2 regions of the Cellulosimicrobium sp. GQ32 genome follow, and region 1 is predicted to be linked to the other one. Evidence: riboswitches for the same ligand, from Rfam matches in the RefSeq annotation. Region 1 holds a riboswitch; the other holds the start of a gene.
The links. A riboswitch is a leader RNA that binds a small molecule or an ion and turns the genes downstream of it on or off. The one in region 1 is predicted to bind S-adenosylmethionine.

Region 1 (5,429 bases):
TGGAGCGGCTGTTGCGGGCGTCCGCCCGCAGCGCGACGCGCGCGACGCCGAGGTCCTCGAACGCGTGCCGCAGCAGCAGGTACTTGCACGCCGGGTTCGTGACGCCGCCCCACCACTCGCGCGCGTAGAACGTCGAGCCGAGCTCGATCCTGCCCTGCGAGGGCACCCACTCGTAGAGCGACGTCGAGCCGCGGACGGCCTCCGCGCCGTCGGACGCGTCACCGGACCCCGCGCCGACGACGGCGAACGCGAGCCGACCGGGGGCGGCGACGGCGTCGCGGACGTAGCCGGTCATCGCGTCCGTCCCGGCGGGGACCCGGCTCGACATGCCGGCCCAGATGCCGTCGTCGACGAGCGCGCCGAGCGCGGGGGCGTGGCTCTCGTCGAGCGGGACGAGGCGGACGCCGAAGCCTTCGAGGGTGGTGTCGTGCTGCACCCGCACATCCCACCACACGCCGGGTGCCCGACCGCGTGCGAGTGACCCGGGCCGTGCCTACGGTCGAGCACGTACCGACGAGAGGAGCACTCATGGGACTCGGAGACAAGGCCAAGCACGCCGCCGAGGAGGCGGGTGGCAAGCTCAAGGAAGGCGCGGGCAAGCTCACGGACAACGAGCGGCTCGAGGCCGAGGGCAAGAAGGACCAGGCCAAGGCCGACGTGAAGCAGGCGGGCGACGACGTCAAGGACGCGTTCGACCGCTAGTCACCGCCCCTCATCTGCTCGCGAGGGCTCCGCTGCGGCGGGGCCCTCGCGGCATTCCCGCGGTCTGCTCGCGGACGGCCCGGTCAGGACGCCGCGAGCGGCAGGTCCACCCGCGGCAGCGGTGGCGCCAGCACGGGCACGACGCGCGGGGCGTTGATCCGCTCCAGCAGCCCGACCTCGACGGTGGGCCACTCGGGCGCGAGGATCGAGAACATCACGGAGTCGGCCCGCGTCCCGTCGGGCGCGGTGCGGTGGCCGCGCATGACGCCCTCCTCGTGCGCCCCGAGCCGGCGCATGGCCCCGAGCGAGCGCGTGTTGCGCGTGTCGACACGGAACCCGACGCGGTGCACGTCCCACGTCTCGAACGCGTGCCGCAGCAGCAGCCACTTGGTCACGGGGTTGACGAGGCTCCCCCACGTGGAGCGGGCGTAGAACGTCCGGCCGACCTCGACCCGGCGGTCGACGAGCGACAGGTCGCGGAACGCCGTGCTGCCGAGCACGTCGCCCGGAGCCCCGTCGGGTCCGGCGGCGCGCACGACGAAGCCCGTCAGGTCGGGGGCGGCGCGCGTCGCGGCCACCAGCTCGGCCATCCCCGCGACCCCGAAGGGCATGGGGATGCTCATGCCTGACCACATCGCCTCGTCGACGAGGCCGGCCAGTGTCTCAGCGTGCTCCAGGGCCAACGGCTCCAGGCGGAATCCGTGCCCCGAGAGGACGACGTCGTGCAGCACAGCGCATATCAGAGCACACGCGGACGACGCCGCCAAGAGGGTTCGGCGACGCGGTGGACAACGCTCGTCGACGGCCCGGTGAACGGCTGCCCGGGACGTCCCGGCGGGACCCGCTCAGACGGCGGGGCCGCACCCCGCGGCGTCGGCGAGGAAGCCCGCCGCGGCGGTCGCGAAGAGGCCCTCGAGGCCCGAGCCGGCGGGGACCGGGCGCGGGTCGTCGGCCACGGCCCAGCAGCCGTCGACGACCTCGTAACGCGTCGCGGGGCCCTGCTCCACGTACGACCGCACGGCGTCGACGAGCCGGACGACGTCCGCGCCCGTCGTCCCGACGCCGACGGACGCGCGGATCGCACCCGCGTCGTACCCGAGGCGCGCGAGCAGCGGGTGGGCGCAGAACCGGCCGTCGCGCACCCCGATCCCGTGCTCGGCGGAGAGGTACGCGGCGACGAGGCCCGGGTCGTGACCGTCGACGGAGAACGTGACGACCCCGACCGGGTCGACCGCGTCCTCCCAGACCCGCACGACCCGGATGCCCGGGACCGCCTCCAGCCCGGCGACGAGCGCCGCGCGCAGCGTCGCCTCGTGCGCGTGGAGGTCGGCCGGGTCGAGCGCGGCGAGCGCGTCGCACGCCGCCGCGAGCGCCGCGGCACCCACGACGTTGGGCGACCCGGCCTCGTGGCGCGCGGGCGCCGTCTGCCACTGCGTGCCGGTGACGGCGACCTGGCGCACCGCGCCGCCGCCGGCGAGGTACGGCGTGCCCGCGTCGAGCCAGTCGCGACGGCCCACGAGCGCGCCCGCGCCGAACGGCGCGTACGTCTTGTGGCCGGAGAACGCGACGTAGTCGACGCCGGTGGCGGCGAGCGAGAAACCGCGGTGCGGGACGAGCTGCGCACCGTCGAGGACGACGCGTGCCCCGGCGTCGTGCGCGATCCGCACGACGTCCGCGACGGGCAGCGACTCGCCCGTGACGTTCGACGCGCCGGTCACGGCGACCAGGGCGTATGGGAAGCGCGCGAGCTCGGTGCGCAGGCCGGACAGCGTCTCCGCGACGGACGCGCCGCCGGCGAGGACCGTCGCGCCGCCCGCACGCTGCCACGGCAGCAGGTTCGCGTGGTGCTCGACGTCGAGGACGAGCACGCGCCCGGGAGTCCCGTCCGCGTTCGCCGGGACGCAGCCCGCGAGCAGGTTGAGCGAGTCGGTGGTGTTGCGCGTGACGACCGTGACGTCGTCCTCGCGGGCGCCGACGAACGCGCCGATCGTGCGTCGCGACGCCTCGTAGAGCGCCGTGGAGACCTGCGAGAGGTAGCCCGCACCGCGGTGCACGCTCGCGTAGAGCGGCAGCACCTCGGTCACGCGGTCCGCGACCGAGCGCAGCGCCGGGGCCGAGGCCGCGACGTCGAGGTTCGCGTAGGGGACGCTACGGCCGTCGACGAGCGGGACGAGCGTGTCCGCGCCCACGACGGGCAGCAGGGCGGGCGCGTCGGCGACCGCCGCGAGGTCGGGGGCTTCCGAGACCTCGGTCGGACACGAGACGTCGGCGAGAGCAGTCATGGCACAGTCCTCCGAGGGCGGTCCGGGGACGGTGATCCCCGCGCTTGCCGCGCGCCGGTCGGCGTACGGCCTGGTCGTCACCCGGGGCACCCCGCCGCGAGAGGAGGGTTGCCGGCCAGCAAACCGGGGTTTCACGCTGGCACTCATGACCTGCGTCCCAGGATGTGCGCGCGGGACGTGCCGTGTCAACCGGTGGTCAGGGCGTCTCGGATGGCGGGACGGGATCCCCGGGCAGGTCGGCAGCGCCTCGCGAGGCCGCTCGGCGAGACGAGCGCTCCGCGCGTCGGACGGGTGGCGTACGATCCCGAGCAACCATCCGGAGCGGCCGAGTGACGTGGCACGTCGACGCCGCAGCAACCCCCCGGTCCGTCGCGAGACGGCCGGGCGCAGGGTGCTACTGCCACGATCGATGGAGGAGGACTCATGAGCGACCAGTCCCAGCAGCAGTCGGCATCCCGGCCGGCGCCGCCCGACGCGCGACCCGCCGTCGGCTACGCCGGCGACCTCACCCCCCAGCAGGCGTGGGACCTGCTCGCGAACGACGAGCGCGCCGTGCTCGTGGACGTCCGCACCGAGGGCGAGTGGCGCACCATCGGCGTGCCCGACGCCTCGGACCTCGCCCGCGACGTCGTGTTCGACGAGTGGGTGACCCCGGCCGGGCCCAACCCGCGCTTCCTGGACCAGCTCGTCGAGGCCGGGCTCACCCCCGGCGACGAGCGCCCCGTCGTCTTCCTGTGCCGCTCGGGCCAGCGCTCGATCGGCGCCGCGCGCGCGGCCACGGCCGCCGGGCTCGGGCCGTCGTACAACGTGCTCGAGGGCTTCGAGGGCGCCCAGGGATTCTCGGGCCTGCGCGACGTCGAGGGCTGGAAGGTCCGCGGCCTGCCCACCACGACCTACGACGAGGCCGCCCGGTGAGCGCCGCGCTGCCCGGGAGCGTGCCCGGCGGCTCCGGCCGCAAGCCCCTGCCCGCGAGCGCGCGCCCCGCGACGCTCGCCGTGCGCGGCGGCCACCACCGCACGGAGTTCCAGGAGACGTCCGAGGCGCTGTTCCTCACGCAGGGCTACACGTACGACCGCGCCGCCGACGCCGAGGCCGCGTTCAAGGGCGAGCTCGACCGGTTCGTCTACTCGCGCTACGGCAACCCGACGGTGCACGCGTTCGAGGAGCGCCTGCGCCTGCTGGAGGGCGCGGAGGCGTGCTACGCGACGGCGTCCGGCATGTCCGCGGTGTTCACGTCGCTCGCCGCGCTCGTGGGCTCCGGGTCCCGGATCGTCGCGGCGCGCGCGCTGTTCGGGTCGAGCATCGTCATCTTCGACGAGATCTTCGCCAAGTGGGGCGTGCGGACGGACTACGTCGACGGGCACGTGCTCTCCCAGTGGGAGGAGGCGCTCTCGACGCCCGCGGACGTCGTGTTCTTCGAGACGCCGTCCAACCCCATGCAGGACATCGTCGACGCGCGGCGCGTCAGCGAGCTCGCGCACGCCGCGGGCGCGGTGGTCGTGCTCGACAACGTCTTCGCGACGCCGCTGCTGCAGAAGCCGCTCGAGCTCGGCGCGGACGTCGTCGTGTACTCGGCGACCAAGCACATCGACGGCCAGGGCCGCGTGCTCGGCGGCGCGATCCTCGGGAGCGAGGAGTACGTCACCGGGCCCGTGCAGACGTTCATCCGCAACACGGGGCCGTCGCTCTCGGCGTTCAACGCGTGGGTCCTGCTCAAGGGCCTCGAGACGCTGCCCGTGCGCGTCGCCGCGCAGAACGCCGCCGCGGCGCAGGTCGCCGAGGCGCTCGAGCAGCTCCCCGGCATCGGCCGTGTGCGGTACCCGTTCCTCGCGTCGCACCCGCAGCGCGAGCTCGCGCAGTCGCAGCAGAGCGGCGGCGGGACGGTCGTGACGTTCGACCTCGCCGTCCCCGAGGGCACCGACCCCGAGACGGCGAAGAAGCGCGCGTTCACGTTCCTCGACGCGCTCCAGGTCGTCGACATCTCCAACAACCTCGGGGACGCCAAGTCGCTCGTCACCCACCCGGCCACCACGACGCATCGCAAGCTCGGCCCCGAGGGCCGCGCCGCCGTCGGGATCGCGGAGACGACCGTGCGCCTGTCCGTGGGCCTCGAGGACCCGCTCGACGTCATCGAGGACGTGGAGCAGGCGCTGAACGCCTGACCCCTTCCCGCCGAACATGCGGTGGTGGCCCGTCCCGGCGTCGGGACGGGCCACGACCACGTAGTCAGCGGGCAGCGGGCAGCGGGCAGCGGGCAGCGGGCAGCGGGCAGCGGGCAGCGGGTGCATCGTCGACTCTGGACGCTCGGCAAAGGCGTGGACCGGCTGCGCCGACCCTTCGTAGCGTCGGAGGGTGCCCGACGCGATCTTCGACGACCCCCGCCTCGCCGCTCTCTACGACCCTCTCGACCCCGACCGCAGCGACCTCGACGCCTACGTCGCGATC
Region 2 (5,429 bases), on a different contig from region 1:
CCGACCGGCCCGCCGTCGTCTTCGTCACCGCCGACGAGGCCCGCGCACTCGAGGCGTTCGACGTCGAGGCGGTCGACTACGTGCTCAAGCCCGTGCGCCGCGAGCGCCTGGCGCGTGCTGTCGACCGTGTCGTGGAGCGCGTCGCGGACCGCGCCGGGCGGGGCGGCGCTCCCGGCGCCGTACCGGACGGCGCGTCGACACCGCCGACGGGCGGGGCCCCGACGGACGCCTCCTCCCGGCCGGGCCCCGAGGCGCCGGAGGACGAGACGCTCGTCGTGACCGTCGGGACGACGACGCGCCTCGTCCGGCGCAGCGCCGTCCGGTGGGTCCAGGCCCAGGGCGACTACTCGCGCCTCGTGACGGACACCGAGCAGTTCCTCGTGCGCGAGCCGTTGTCCGACCTGGAGGAGCGGTGGGCCCCGGCCGGGTTCCTGCGCGTCCACCGGTCGTACCTCGTGGACCGCGCGGCCGTGACCGCGGCGCGGTTCGGGGGCGCGCAGCCCGCGCTCGTCGTCGCGGGCCACGAGGTCCCGGTGAGCCGCCGCATGGTCCCGGCGGTGCGCGAGGCGCTGCTCGGCCCCCACCGGGGTCCGTCGTGAGCGACCCGGCACCCTCGTCGGACCCGACCTCGTCCGGCGACGGGTGCGTTCCCGCTCCAGCGCTGCGTCCAGGGACGCAGCACTCGGCCGCGGACGCAGCGCTCGGACCGGGGCGCGTGCGCGTCCGGTCGACGGACGCGCGGCCCGACACCGGTGGTGCCGCCGTCGCCCCGAGCGGCGGGCCGCCGTCGGACACCTCGCGAGATCGCCCCGAGGAGCCGGAGGACGACGCGGCCCACTACACGCGCGGGCTCGTGCGGGCCCAGCTCCGGCTCGGGCTGGCGTGCGTGGTGTCGTTCCTCGCCGTCGTCACGCTGCTCACGGTGACGATGAGCGGCGTGCCCGCCCTGGACGACGTCGTGCTGCTCGGCGTGCCGCTGCCATGGCTCGTGCACGCGTACGGCTTCTACCCGGTGATCGTCGCGTTCGCGGTCGTCTTCGCGGTCGCAGCGGCGCGCAACGAGCGCCGGTACCGCGCGCTCGCCGAGGGCGCGGGCGCGACCGACGAGCCCGGCCCCGACGACGGCGGTGGGCCGTGACCAGCGCGCTGCCCCTCGTCGCGATCGCGCTGCTCCTGCTCGCGACCGGGCTCATCGGGTTCTACGGCCTGCGGATCTCGCGCACCACGAGCGACTTCTTCGTCGCGTCGCGCACCGTGCGGCCGGTCTGGAACGCGTCGGCGATCAGCGGCGAGTACCTGTCCGCGGGCACGTTCCTCGGGCTCTCCGGCCTCGTGCTGCTGTCCGGCGCGGAGGCGTTCTGGTTCCCCGTGGGGTACGCGGCGGGCTACCTGCTCGTCCTGCTGTTCGTCGCGGGCCCCCTGCGGCGCAGCGGCGCGTACACCATCCCCGACTTCGTCCACGCCCGGCTCGACTCCGTCGTCGCGCGCCGCGTCACGAGCGTCCTCGTGCTCGTCATCGGGTGGCTCTACGTGGTGCCGCAGCTCCACGGCGCGGCGCTCGTCATCACGAGCGTCGCGCCCGTCCCGCCGTGGGTCGGCTCGGTCGGGATCGCGGTCGTCGTGAGCGCCGTGGTCGCCGCGGGCGGCATGCGCTCCATCACGTTCGTCCAGGCGTTCCAGTTCTGGGTCAAGCTCACCGCCCTCGCGGTGCCGCTCGTCTTCGTGCTCATGGCGCTCGGCGGGGCGTTCGAGCCCGGCGGTGCCGTCGTCACGTTCGACCCCGCCGCAGTGTTCCCCCACGAGGCCGGGCCGGGCGGCCTCGACGCGTACGCGACCGTCTCGCTCCTGCTCGCCCTCCTGCTCGGCACGACCGGCCTGCCGCACGTCCTCGTGCGCTTCTACACCTCGCCCGACGGCGGCTCGGCCCGCCGCACGACCGTCGTCGTGCTCGTCATGATCAGCGTGTTCTACATGGTGTCGAGCACGCTCGGGCTCGTGGCGCGGGTCGTCGCGCCCGACCTCGCGGAGCCCGGGGTCGCGGACACCGTGGTCCTCACCCTGCCGACCCGCCTCGTGCCCGGACTCGGCGGCGAGCTCCTCGCCGCGCTCGTCGTCGCCGGGGCGTTCGCGGCGTTCCTCGGGACGTCGTCGGGGCTCGTGGTCGCGCTGGCGGGCGTCGTGAGCCAGGACCTGTTCGGCGGGACCGTCCGGTCGTTCCGGTGGTCGGCCGTCGCGTGCACGCTCATCCCGCTCGCGTTCGCGCTCGTCACCATCCCGCAGGGGCTCGTGACGAGCGTCGGGACGGTGTTCGTCTTCGCCGCCTCCGCGCTGTCGCCCGTGATCCTGCTCGGCGTGTGGTGGCGCCGCCTCACCGCGCGCGGCGCGGTGGCGGGCATGGTCGTGGGCTCCGTCCTGTGCGCGACGGCGCTGCTCGCCTCGTCCGCGCTCGTGGCGGCGGGCTACGGGACGGGCTCGTCAGGCGCGACGGCGGACGGCCTTCCCGGCGTCGTGCGCGCCCTGCTCGCCCAGCCCGCGGCCTGGACCATCCCGCTCGCGACGGCGACCGTCGTCGTCGTGTCGCTCCTCGACCGCCACGGCCCGCCGCTGCGCACCGACCGGTTCCTGCGGCGCCTGCACGTCCCGGAGCTCCGACGCCGCTGACGACGGTGCGAGGCGGCGTGGCCGCCGTCCCACAGCGCGAGCCACCGGTCGGGCGGGTCGGAGTCGCGGACACGGCGGGCCCCGTGCTCGGCTTCGGTCGAAGGGTCGCGACGCACCCCCGGGGGCCACCGGCGAGACACCCCCCACCTCCCGGGCGTCTCACCTGACGGGCACGCTCGACCGCATGTCGGATGGGTCGTAGGATCGTGCCAACCATCCAGAGCGGTCGAGAGTCCTGGCTCGACGACACCGCAGCAACCCGCCGACGGAAGCCTCCCGAGGACAAAGGTGCTAACGCCAGGGTCGATGGAGCGACTAATGGTCTCAGAGGCACCCTTCGCGCACCGTCCGGGCAGCACGTGCCCGACGGCGGTCGCGCACGCACGCACCCCGTCCGGGGCGACGTCGTGAGCGTCGCGGACGCCGTCGGGCAGGCCCACGGTGGGGCCGCACGCCCCACGGTCTCGTTCGAGCTCATGCCCCCGCGGCGCCCGGATGCGGCGCCCAAGTTCTGGGAGACGGCGCGGCGCCTCGTCGCGACGCACCCCGACTTCGTGTCCGTGACGTACGGCGCCGCCGGGACCGACCGCGCGACCGCGCGCCAGGTCGTGGGGCGCCTGCTCCAGGGCACGCCCGTGCTGCCGATCGCGCACCTCACGTGCGTCGGGGCGTCGCGCGAGGACGTGGAGTCGGTCATCACCGACTTCCTCGACGAGGGCGTGCGGAGCTTCCTCGCGCTGCGGGGCGACCCGCCGCGCGATCAGCCGGACTGGCAGCCCGCGCCGGACGGCGTCCGGTCGTCGACCGAGCTCGTCGCCCTGCTGCGCGAGGTCGAGGCGTCGCGCTGCGCGTCCGACCCGGCCGTCGCGCTGCGCGGCGCGGCCCGGCCGCTGACGATCGCCGTCGCGACGTTCTGCGACGGCAACCCCGCCGCCGGCACCACGCGCACCCAGGAGGTGCGCCGCCTGTGGCAGAAGCAGCAGGCCGGCGCGAGCTTCGCGATCACGCAGCTCTTCTACGACGCGTCGTCGTACACCGACTTCGTCGCCGAGGCCCGCGCGGCCGGCGTGACGATCCCCATCCTCGCCGGGCTGCTGCCCACGACGGAGCCTGCGCGGCTCCGTCGCGTCGAGGAGCTCACGGGCGTGCGCGCGCCCCAGCACCTGCTGGACGCGCTGGACGCCCTCCCCGACCCGGAGGCGCAGCACGCCTACGGGATCGCGTACACCGTGGACCTCGCGCAGCGCGTCCTCGACGCGGGCACGCCCGGTCTGCACGTGTACACGTTCAACAAGCACCGCGCCGCTCTTGACCTGCTCGAGGGTGTCCACCTCGGCGGCGGGTCGGCCGGGACGGGAAGCAGCGCCAGCGCTGCCGCCGCCCCGCTCGTCCCGGACCTGGCCAGCGGGCCGTGGGTCACCGGCACCTCCCTGCCCACGACGAGCACCGCCACGCACGGCACGCCCGTCTGACCGGTCCTCCGGACCAGCAAGAGGTTTCGATCATGGCCACTTCCGTACCCTCCCCTACCCAGATTCAGGCCGGCTTTCCCGCCGGCACCGTGCTCGGCTACCCGCGCATCGGGCGCCGTCGCGAGCTCAAGAAGGCCGTCGAGGCGTTCTGGGCCGGGCGCACGAGCACCGACGAGCTCGAGGCCACGGCCCGCGAGCTGCGCCTCGCGACCGTCCGCCGGCTCGTCCACCTCGGCCTCGGCGCCGACGACGCCTCGGTCCCCGGCTCGTTCTCCTTCTACGACCAGGTGCTCGACGTCGCCGCGGCCCTCGGGGCGGTCCCGTCGCGGTTCGCGTCGCTCACCGACGCCGCCGGCCGCCTCGACCTCGCGGGCTACTTCACCGTGGCGCGCGGTCAGGGTGACGACGCCCCGCTCGAGATGACCAAGTGGTTCGACACGAACTACCACTACCTCGTGCCCGAGATCGGCCCGGACACCCCGATCCGGTTCGTCGACGACCGCGTCGTGCGCGAGTTCGTCGAGGCCAAGGAGGCGGGCGTCGTGACGCGGCCCGTCGTCGTCGGGCCGGTGACGTTCCTCGCGCTGTCCAAGGCCGCGGACGACGCACCCGCGGGGTACTCGCCGCTCGACCGCCTGGACGACGTCGTCGCCGCCTACACCGACCTGCTGCGCGCGCTCGCCGCCGCCGGCGCGCCGTGGGTCCAGCTCGACGAGCCGATCCTCGTCACCGACTCGGTCGACGTGCCGTTCGCCGACCTCGCCGCCGCGGTGGAGTCTGCGTACCGCGCCCTCGCGACCGACCTCCGCCCCGTGCCGAACCCGGGGTTGGACGCCACGTTGGCCTCCGCATCGCCCGGAACCCCGGGTTCGGCGCAGGACGCGCGGCCCGCGATCCTCGTCGCCGCGCCGTTCGGCGCGCTCCAGGCCGGTGCCGAGACCGCCGCTGAGGCGGCCCGGGACGGGCTTGCGCTCCTCGCCGGCACCGACGTCGACGCGATCGCGATCGACCTCGTCAAGGGCGCGGTCCCTGCCGCGGCCGAACGCGGCATCCCCGGCCTCGCCGGCAAGACGCTCGTCGCGGGCGTGATCGACGGGCACAACGTGTGGCGCGCGGACCTTGCGGCGAAGCTCGAGGTCGTCGACGCCGTCGAGGGACTGGGTGCCGGCGCGGTCTCGGTCGGCACGTCGACGTCGCTGCTGCACGTGCCGCACGACGTCGAGGACGAGGTGTTCGCCGAGCCCGGCACGGCGTCGGGCACGACGCTCGACCCGCGCCTGCGCGACTGGCTCGCGT

Region 2: it holds a riboswitch for S-adenosylmethionine, as region 1 does, so the genes downstream of both, AC6CH9_RS10075 (methylenetetrahydrofolate reductase) here and AC6CH9_RS02090 (aminotransferase class V-fold PLP-dependent enzyme) in region 1, are expected to answer to the same signal.

What each region holds. Positions count from the first base shown of each region.
Region 1 is NZ_JCAXEP010000001.1:495,340-500,768, forward strand. Features, by position in the region: gene AC6CH9_RS02075 (GNAT family N-acetyltransferase) at 1-436, opposite strand, end outside; gene AC6CH9_RS02080 (CsbD family protein) at 529-702, shown strand; gene AC6CH9_RS02085 (GNAT family N-acetyltransferase) at 786-1,433, opposite strand; gene AC6CH9_RS02090 (aminotransferase class V-fold PLP-dependent enzyme) at 1,548-2,984, opposite strand; SAM riboswitch class IV at 3,020-3,135, opposite strand; gene AC6CH9_RS02095 (rhodanese-like domain-containing protein) at 3,408-3,899, shown strand; gene AC6CH9_RS02100 (O-succinylhomoserine sulfhydrylase) at 3,896-5,146, shown strand; gene AC6CH9_RS02105 (class I SAM-dependent methyltransferase) at 5,337-5,429, shown strand, end outside.
Region 2 is NZ_JCAXEP010000005.1:91,616-97,044, forward strand. Features, by position in the region: gene AC6CH9_RS10060 (LytR/AlgR family response regulator transcription factor) at 1-599, shown strand, start outside; gene AC6CH9_RS10065 (hypothetical protein) at 596-1,138, shown strand; gene AC6CH9_RS10070 (sodium/solute symporter) at 1,135-2,661, shown strand; SAM riboswitch class I at 2,872-2,974, shown strand; gene AC6CH9_RS10075 (methylenetetrahydrofolate reductase) at 3,138-4,133, shown strand; gene metE (5-methyltetrahydropteroyltriglutamate--homocysteine S-methyltransferase) at 4,166-5,429, shown strand, end outside.